Regions from separate parts of the Actinomadura monticuli genome, predicted to be linked through region 2. Evidence: riboswitches for the same ligand, from Rfam matches in the RefSeq annotation. Region 2 holds a riboswitch; the other holds the start of a gene.
What was found. A riboswitch is a leader RNA that binds a small molecule or an ion and turns the genes downstream of it on or off. The one in region 2 is predicted to bind glycine.
Positions count from the first base shown of each region.

Region 1 (3,770 bases), on a different contig from region 2:
GCGAGGTCGAGCCCGAGGATCGTGTCGCCGGGCTGCAGCAGCGCGAAGTACACCGCCGTGTTGGCCTGCGCGCCGCTGTGCGGCTGGACGTTCGCGTGCTCGGCGCCGAACAGCGACTTGGCCCGGTCGATGGCGAGCTGCTCGGTGACGTCGACGTACTCGCAGCCGCCGTAGTAGCGCTTGCCGGGGTAGCCCTCGGCGTACTTGTTGGTCAGGACGGAGCCCTGCGCCTCCAGCACCGAGACGGGCGCGAAGTTCTCCGACGCGATCATCTCCAGCGTGGTCTGCTGGCGGCGCAGCTCCGCGGCGACGGCCTCGGCGACCTCCGGATCGGCCGTCGCGAGGGAGTCGTAGAGGCTCATGCTTCCTCGATCAGCTTCGCGTAGGCCGCCGAGTCGAGCAGGTCGCCCGGCTCGTCGGAGATCCGCACCTTGAAGATCCAGCCCTCCCCGTACGGGTCGTCGTTGATGACCTTCGGCTCGTCCACCACGGCGGCGTTGATCGCGGTGATCTCGCCGCTCACGGGGGAGTAGAGGTCGCTGACGGACTTGGTGGACTCGACCTCCCCGCAGGGCTCGCCCGCCTCGACGGCGTCGCCCTCCGAGGGCTGCAGCTCGAGGTAGACGATCTCGCCGAGCGCGTCGGCGGCGTGCGCGGTGATGCCGACGGTGACGATGCCGTCCTCACCGCCGAGGCCGGACACCCACTCGTGCTCTTCGCTGTAGCGGAGCTGCTCCGGAACGCTCACGATTCTCTCTCCTGTCATGGCGGGGGCCGGGCCGACCCCCACACCCCCGACAACTTCTCATTGATGGTGGGGGCCGACCCCCACACCCCCGGACAACCTTCTCTTAGGGCTCTTTAGGACCGCTTGTAGAACGGCAGTCCGACCACGTCCACCGGCTCGTGCCGGCCGCGGACGTCCACGGCCAGGTCCGTCTCCTCGACGCCGCTGTCGAGGTAGGCCAGGGCGATCGGCCTGCCCAGTGTGGGCGACGGGGCGCCGCTCGTCACGACCCCGCACGGCGTGCCGCCGGACGTGACGACCTGGTACCCCTTCCGGGGCGCGCGACGCCCGCGCGCGACCAGTCCCACGAGCCTACGGCCCGGCGGGGTCTGCGCCTGCGCCGCCAGGGCCGTCCTGCCCACGAAGTCACCCGGCTTGTCCAGCTTCACGACGCGGCCGAGGCCCGCCTCGAACGGCGTCGTCTCGGCGGTCAGCTCGTTGCCGTACAGCGGCATGCCCGCTTCGAGGCGCAGCGAGTCGCGCGCCGCGAGGCCCGCGGGGACGACCCCGTCCACCGCGGCGAGCGCCCGCCACAGCGGGACGGCGTCGGAGGCGTCCACGAACAGCTCGAAACCGTCCTCGCCGGTGTACCCGGTGCGGGCGACCAGCGCGTCGGCGCCCGCGACCCGCCCGGCGAGGATCGCGTAGTACTTGAGGCCGGCCACCGGGGCGTCGGTGAACCCTTCCAGGATCTCCTGCGAGCGCGGGCCCTGGAGGGCGATCAGCGCGTACGCGTCCGACCGGTCGTCGACGGCCGCCTCGAAGCCGGCGGCCCGCTCGGTCAGCGCGTCCCGGACGACGGCCGCGTTGGCGGCGTTCGCGACCACCATCCACGTCTCGTCAGCGAGCCGGTAGACGATCAGGTCGTCGAGGACGCCGCCGTCCTGCCCGCAGATCATGGTGTAGCGGGCCTTGCCGACCGGCATCGGCGACAGGTTCCCGACCAGCGCGTAGTCCAGCGCGGCGCCCGCGCCGGGCCCGGAGAGGAAGATCTCCCCCATGTGCGACAGGTCGAACAGCCCGGCGCCGGTGCGGACGGCCTCGTGCTCGGCCGTCTCGCTCTTGTAGCGCAGCGGCATCAGGTACCCGGCGAAGTCGACGATGTTCGCGCCGAGGTCCCGGTGGACGTCGTGCAGCGGGGTGGTCTTCGGATCGGCGGACATGGGTTCGGCTCCTTCGTCACGGGCGCATGTGGTCCATCGTCCCACTCGCGCACCGGGCGTCTCGGTGCCTCCCCCTCTGTCATCTGCGCCTGAGAGCTTCACCCGCCTGCCGGGCGGGCTTTCACCTTCGGCGGGGGACCCGGGTCCCCGCTTTCCAGAGGTCGCCTGGTCCGTGCGGTCCGTGGGCCTGAGAGGTTCCGGGGAGGAGTTGCTCCTTCGGCGTCCCACACCGGCTGCGTGGGACTCTCCCGCACGGGATCAACGGCTGAACCGCCAATCTAGCAGCGCCCCTGCCCGCCGACCACCCGCCGTCACCCGGGGTTGGAGGACGCCGGCGGCTGCAGCTTCCGCATGCACGTCTTCAGCGCCGCCTTCATCTTCTCCAGGTCCTTCTTGGCGGGCGTCGTCGACGGGTTCGGGCTCGGCAGCCGCACGCCCTGGTCGGTCATGCAGTCGTTGAACTTCTTGGTCACCTTCGACTCCGCGGGCGGCGTCGGCGTGCCGGTGATCCCCTTCGCGGTCGAGGTGCCGGACGGCGCCGAGGCCCCCGGCGAGGAGGGCGCCGACCCGCCCGAGTCCGTGCCGCCGTCATCGGAGCCGCCGCATCCGCCGAGCGCGAGCGTCAAGGCCAGCATCGCTACAAGTCCGCGCTTCAAGGTGAGTACCTCCAATGACGGGGTGAGAACGGCCCATGATGCGCATGTGGCCCGCCGCGCGGATAGTCAACGGCGGGTGAATGCCCGCGCCGCGCCTTAGCAGCCCACCTCAAAGCGGGGCGGCCCGCGGGCGCTGCGGGGATTCCTTGCGGGCTTCAACCGAATGCGGGCGGATCACGTACTCTTTGGTTGGTTACCGGAGATCACCCGCGGTGAGCGCGGGGGCGCGACGTGAAGGGCAAGCGGGATGGTCTACCTGGCAGGAATGCTGATCCTGTTCTTCGGCCTGCTGGTGTCCATCGCGCTCCACGAGCTCGGCCACTTCTCGTTCGCCAAGCTGTTCAAGGTGCGGACGACCCAGTTCATGGTCGGTTTCGGGCCGACGATGTGGTCCCGGCGCAAGGGCGAGACCGAGTACGGCGTCAAGTGGATCCCGCTCGGCGGCTACATCCGGATGATCGGGATGCTGCCGCCGCGCAAGGGCGACGCCCCCGGTCAGGTCCGGCAGGTCAGCACCGGGCCGTGGCAGGGCCTCATCGAGTCGGCGCGCGGCGCCGCGCTGGAGGAGATCCGCCCCGGCGACGAGGACCGCGTCTTCTACGCCAAGAAGTGGTGGCAGAAGCTGCTCATCATGTTCGGCGGGCCCGCGATGAACCTGCTGCTCTCGGTGATGTTCTTCGCGATCCTGCTGATGGGCATCGGGACCAAGCAGTCCCAGCCGGTGATCGGCGAGGTCCTCCCGTGCATGGTGCCCGCGAGCCAGTCGCAGACGACGCAGTGCCCGGCGAACGCGGCGCCGACGCCCGCCGCGCAGGCCGGGCTCAAGGCGGGCGACCGGATCGTGTCGTTCGGCGGCACGAAGATCGACGGCGACTACGAGAAGCTGCGGGTGCTGATCCGCGACAACGGCGGGAAGACCGTCCCGATGACCGTCCAGCGCGGCGGGCAGGACGTGCGGCTGAACGTCCCGATCATCCGCAACCAGATGCACGACCTCGACGACCCCGACAAGATCGTGAACGTGGGCTTCCTCGGCATCACGCCGATCCAGGCGATGGAGCGGCAGGGGCCGGGCGCGGTCGCGAGCACGATGGGCGACCTGACCGCGCGCACCGCCGGGGCGCTGGTGCGGATGCCGCAGAAGATGGTCGGCGTCTGGAACGC
Region 1 covers NZ_JAXCEI010000005.1:501,722-505,491, forward strand. The annotation lists gene glyA (serine hydroxymethyltransferase) at 1-362, opposite strand, end outside; gene gcvH (glycine cleavage system protein GcvH) at 359-748, opposite strand; gene gcvT (glycine cleavage system aminomethyltransferase GcvT) at 862-1,950, opposite strand; glycine riboswitch at 2,024-2,111, opposite strand; glycine riboswitch at 2,116-2,211, opposite strand; gene SM611_RS14245 (hypothetical protein) at 2,262-2,585, opposite strand; gene SM611_RS14250 (M50 family metallopeptidase) at 2,854-3,770, shown strand, end outside.
Region 1: it holds a riboswitch for glycine, as region 2 does, so the genes downstream of both, gcvT (glycine cleavage system aminomethyltransferase GcvT) here and gcvP (aminomethyl-transferring glycine dehydrogenase) in region 2, are expected to answer to the same signal.

Region 2 (3,770 bases):
CGGCCGCGCACACGTCGGTGATCGTCTCCTCGAAGACGCCGTGCGTCGACGGGTAGGTCACCATGATCGCGGCGAGCCGGTCGCCGTGCTTCGCGATCTTCGCGTGCAGGTCGTCCAGGGCGACGTTGCCGCCCTCGTCGCACTTCACGACGACGACCCGCATCCCCGCCATGACGGCGCTGGCGGCGTTCGTGCCGTGCGCGGAGGAGGGGATCAGGCAGACGTCGCGGTGCGCCTCGCCGCGGGAGGCGTGGTAGCCGCGGATGGCGAGCAGGCCGGCCAGCTCGCCCTGCGAGCCCGCGTTCGGCTGGACGGAGACCTTCGCGTACCCGGTGATCTCGGCGAGCGCGGCCTCCAGCTCGCCGATCAGCTCGACGTACCCGGCGGCCTGGTCGACCGGGGCGAACGGGTGCAGGTCCGCGAACTGCGGCCAGGTGACCGGCTCCATCTCGGCGGTGGCGTTCAGCTTCATCGTGCAGGAGCCGAGCGGGATCATGGAGCGGTCGAGCGCGATGTCCTTGTCCTGGAGGCGGCGCAGGTAGCGCAGCATCGCGGTCTCCGAGCGGTGCGCGTGGAAGACCGGGTGGGTCAGGTAGGGGCTCTCGCGGCGCAGCGCGTCCGGGATCGCCTCCTCGGCGCCGTCGGCGGCCGCCGCGCCGAACGCCGCGAGGACGGCGGCGACGTGCCCGGGCAGCGTGGTCTCGTCGCAGGCGATCCCGACCCGGTCGGGGCCGTCCGGGCGCAGGTTGATCCCGCGCTCGCGGGCGGCGGCGACGACCTCGGCGGCGCGGCCGGGCACACGGGCGAGGACGGTGTCGAAGAACGAGCCGTGCACGACCTCGACGCCGGCGGCGCGCAGCCCCGCGGCGATCTCGGCGGCGCGGCGGTGCGCGCGCTGCGCGATCGCGGCCAGGCCCTCGGGGCCGTGGTAGACCGCGTACATGCTCGCCATCACGGCGAGGAGCACCTGGGCCGTGCAGATGTTGCTGGTGGCCTTCTCGCGGCGGATGTGCTGCTCGCGGGTCTGCAGCGCCAGCCGGTAGGCGGTGGCGCCGTCCGCGTCGACGGACACGCCGACGAGGCGCCCGGGAAGCTGCCGCTGGATGCCCTCGCCGACCGCCATGTAGCCGGCGTGCGGGCCGCCGAACCCGTAGGGGACGCCGAACCGCTGCGCGGACCCGACGGCGATGTCGGCGCCGGACTCGCCCGGCGGGCGCAGCAGCGTCAGCGCGAGCAGGTCGGCGGCCACGACCGCCTTGGCGCCGCGCTCGTGCGCCTGCGCGATGACCGGCTCCAGGTCGCGGACGGCCCCGGACGCGCCCGGGTACTGCAGCAGCACGCCGAAGAAGTCGCCGTCCGGCAGTCCGGCGGACAGGTCGGCGGTGACCACCTCGATGCCGAGCGGGATCGCGCGGGTCCGGACGACCTCGATCGTCTGCGGGAGGGCGTCGGCGTCGACCAGGAACGTGCCCGGCTCCTTGCGCTTGGACACGCGGTGGGCGAGGGCCATCGCCTCGGCGGCGGCGGTCCCCTCGTCCAGCATGGACGCGTTGGCGACGGGCAGCCCCGTCAGGTCGGCGACCACCGTCTGGAAGTTGAGCAGGGCCTCCAGGCGGCCCTGCGAGATCTCCGGCTGGTAGGGCGTGTAGGCGGTGTACCAGCCGGGGTTCTCCAGGACGTTCCGCAGGATCACGCCCGGCGTGACCGTCCCGTGGTAGCCGAGCCCGATCATGGACGTCAGCACGGTGTTGCGGGACGCCAGTTCGCGGAGCCGGTCCAGCGCGGCGGTCTCGCTCAGCGCGGGCGGCAGGTCCAGGGAGCGGGCCGTGCGGATCGCGGCGGGGACCGCGGCGTCGACCAGCGCCTCCGCGCCGGAGTAGCCGATGGCGGCCAGCATCCGGGCCTGGTCGTCCGGGCCCGGGCCGATGTGCCGGTCGGCGAACGCGGAGCGCGGATGCTGCGGCGCGGCCACGGGGGCGAAGAACTGGGCGGTCATGGAGAGCCTCCTGGCAGCTGCGGTCGCTCAGGTCCGCCGCCGGCACGGGCCGGCGGCGCGTCTCCCCCTCTGTCATCGGCACCTGAGAGCTTCACCCGCGCGGCGGGGTTTCCCCTTCGGTGAGCCGCCGCCCCCCGAGTGCGGGGACCGGCGCCTGCTTTCCAGAGGTGCCTCGCCCGAGCGGTCCTTTTGCCTGAGAGGTTCCGGGGAGGTTGCCCCTTCGGCGTCCCACGCTGGCGGCGTGGGATCTCTCCCGCCCAGGGTCGACGGCATGTCCTGGACGAAACCCTACCCAATGACCCGCCCGGTCGATCGTCCCGGCCCCCGCCGCCGGGAGCGGACACGGGGGCGTCCTTCCGGCGCCGGAACCGTACCGGCCGGTACGATGTGCTCACTCACCTGGGACAAGACGGACCTCGGGCCATGGGGGCGGAGATGGGGCTGCGAGGTGCGCGCGCGACGGGCCGGATGCCGGGACGGCACTCGACGGCGCGCGACCGGTTCTGGGACGCTGATCACGATGACGGATGGCCGGGGCGGCGGTACCGCGTGACACGGACCCACGACGGCGCGGCGCGCCCGCGGCACGGCGCCACCGCCGCCGGGGTGCCCGTCGACGAGCCCGCCCAGCCGGACCGGATCCGCCGGCCGTCCGACGCGATCAGGTTCGCGGCGTCGCTGGTGGGGCTGGCCGCGGTGATGCTGCTGGTGTCGATCGCGCAGCAGACCACGCACGGGCTGCAGACCGACATCGTGCAGGGCACCGCGCACGCGCCCCGGCTGCTGCTGACGCTGGCGACGCTCGTGTCGAGCTTCGGGGTGCTGGCGGTGCCGATCGCGTTCGCCGTCGAGCGGCTGTTCCACAAGGACGGCACCCGGGTCGCGATCGCGCTGCTGGCCGCCGTGATCGCGTTCGGCGTCACGGTGGGGCTGGACGACCTGGTGGTGCGGGCGGCGCCCGGCGGCGTCCTGGACTCGCTGATCTGGGGCGGCACCGAGACGGCGCCCGTGCACACCGACATCGCCCCGGTGATCGCGTTCGTCAGCGCGGTCGGGATGGCGGGGCGCTCCCGCTGGCAGGCCGCGACCTGGACCATGATCGGGCTGGCGGCGCTGACCGGGCTCACCGCGTCCTACGCCTCGGTCGCCGCGCTCGCGGCCACCTACTTCCTCGGCCGCGCCATCGGCCACGGCACCCTGTACGCCGTCGGGACGCCGAACCCGCGGCCGACGGGGGCGGCGGTCGTCGCGGCCCTGGAGCGGCTCGGGCCGCGGCCCGTGCGGGGCGCGCGGCTGGACGACCCCGCCGACGACGCCGAGGCCGGCCGCCGCTACGGCGTCGTCCTCGCCGGGCGTCCCGCGGGCGGCCGGGTCCCCGCCGGGCGGGGCGCGCACGGCGACTGGGACCTGGAGATCCGCGTCCTGGACCGCGACCAGCAGACCGCCGGGCTCCTCTACCGGATCTGGCGGCTGCTGCGGCTGCGCGCCACCACGACCGGGCGGACGCTGCGGTCGCTGCGCCGGTCCCTGGAGCAGGAGTCGCTGATGGCGTACGCGGTGGACGCGGCGGGCGTCCGGACGCCGCGGCTCACCGGAACCTGCGAGGTCGGCACGGAGGCGGCGCTGCTGGCCTACGAGCACGTGCCGGGGCGGCGGCTCGGCGACGTGCCCGCCGCGGAGATCACCGACGAGCTGCTGACCGACGTGTGGCGGCAGTTCCGGGCGATGCAGGGCGGCCGGCTCGCGCACCGCCGGCTGCAGGAGGACGCGCTGC
Region 2 covers NZ_JAXCEI010000021.1:41,723-45,492, forward strand. The annotation lists gene gcvP (aminomethyl-transferring glycine dehydrogenase) at 1-1,996, opposite strand, end outside; glycine riboswitch at 2,056-2,167, opposite strand; glycine riboswitch at 2,168-2,262, opposite strand; gene SM611_RS32900 (lysylphosphatidylglycerol synthase transmembrane domain-containing protein) at 2,546-3,770, shown strand, end outside.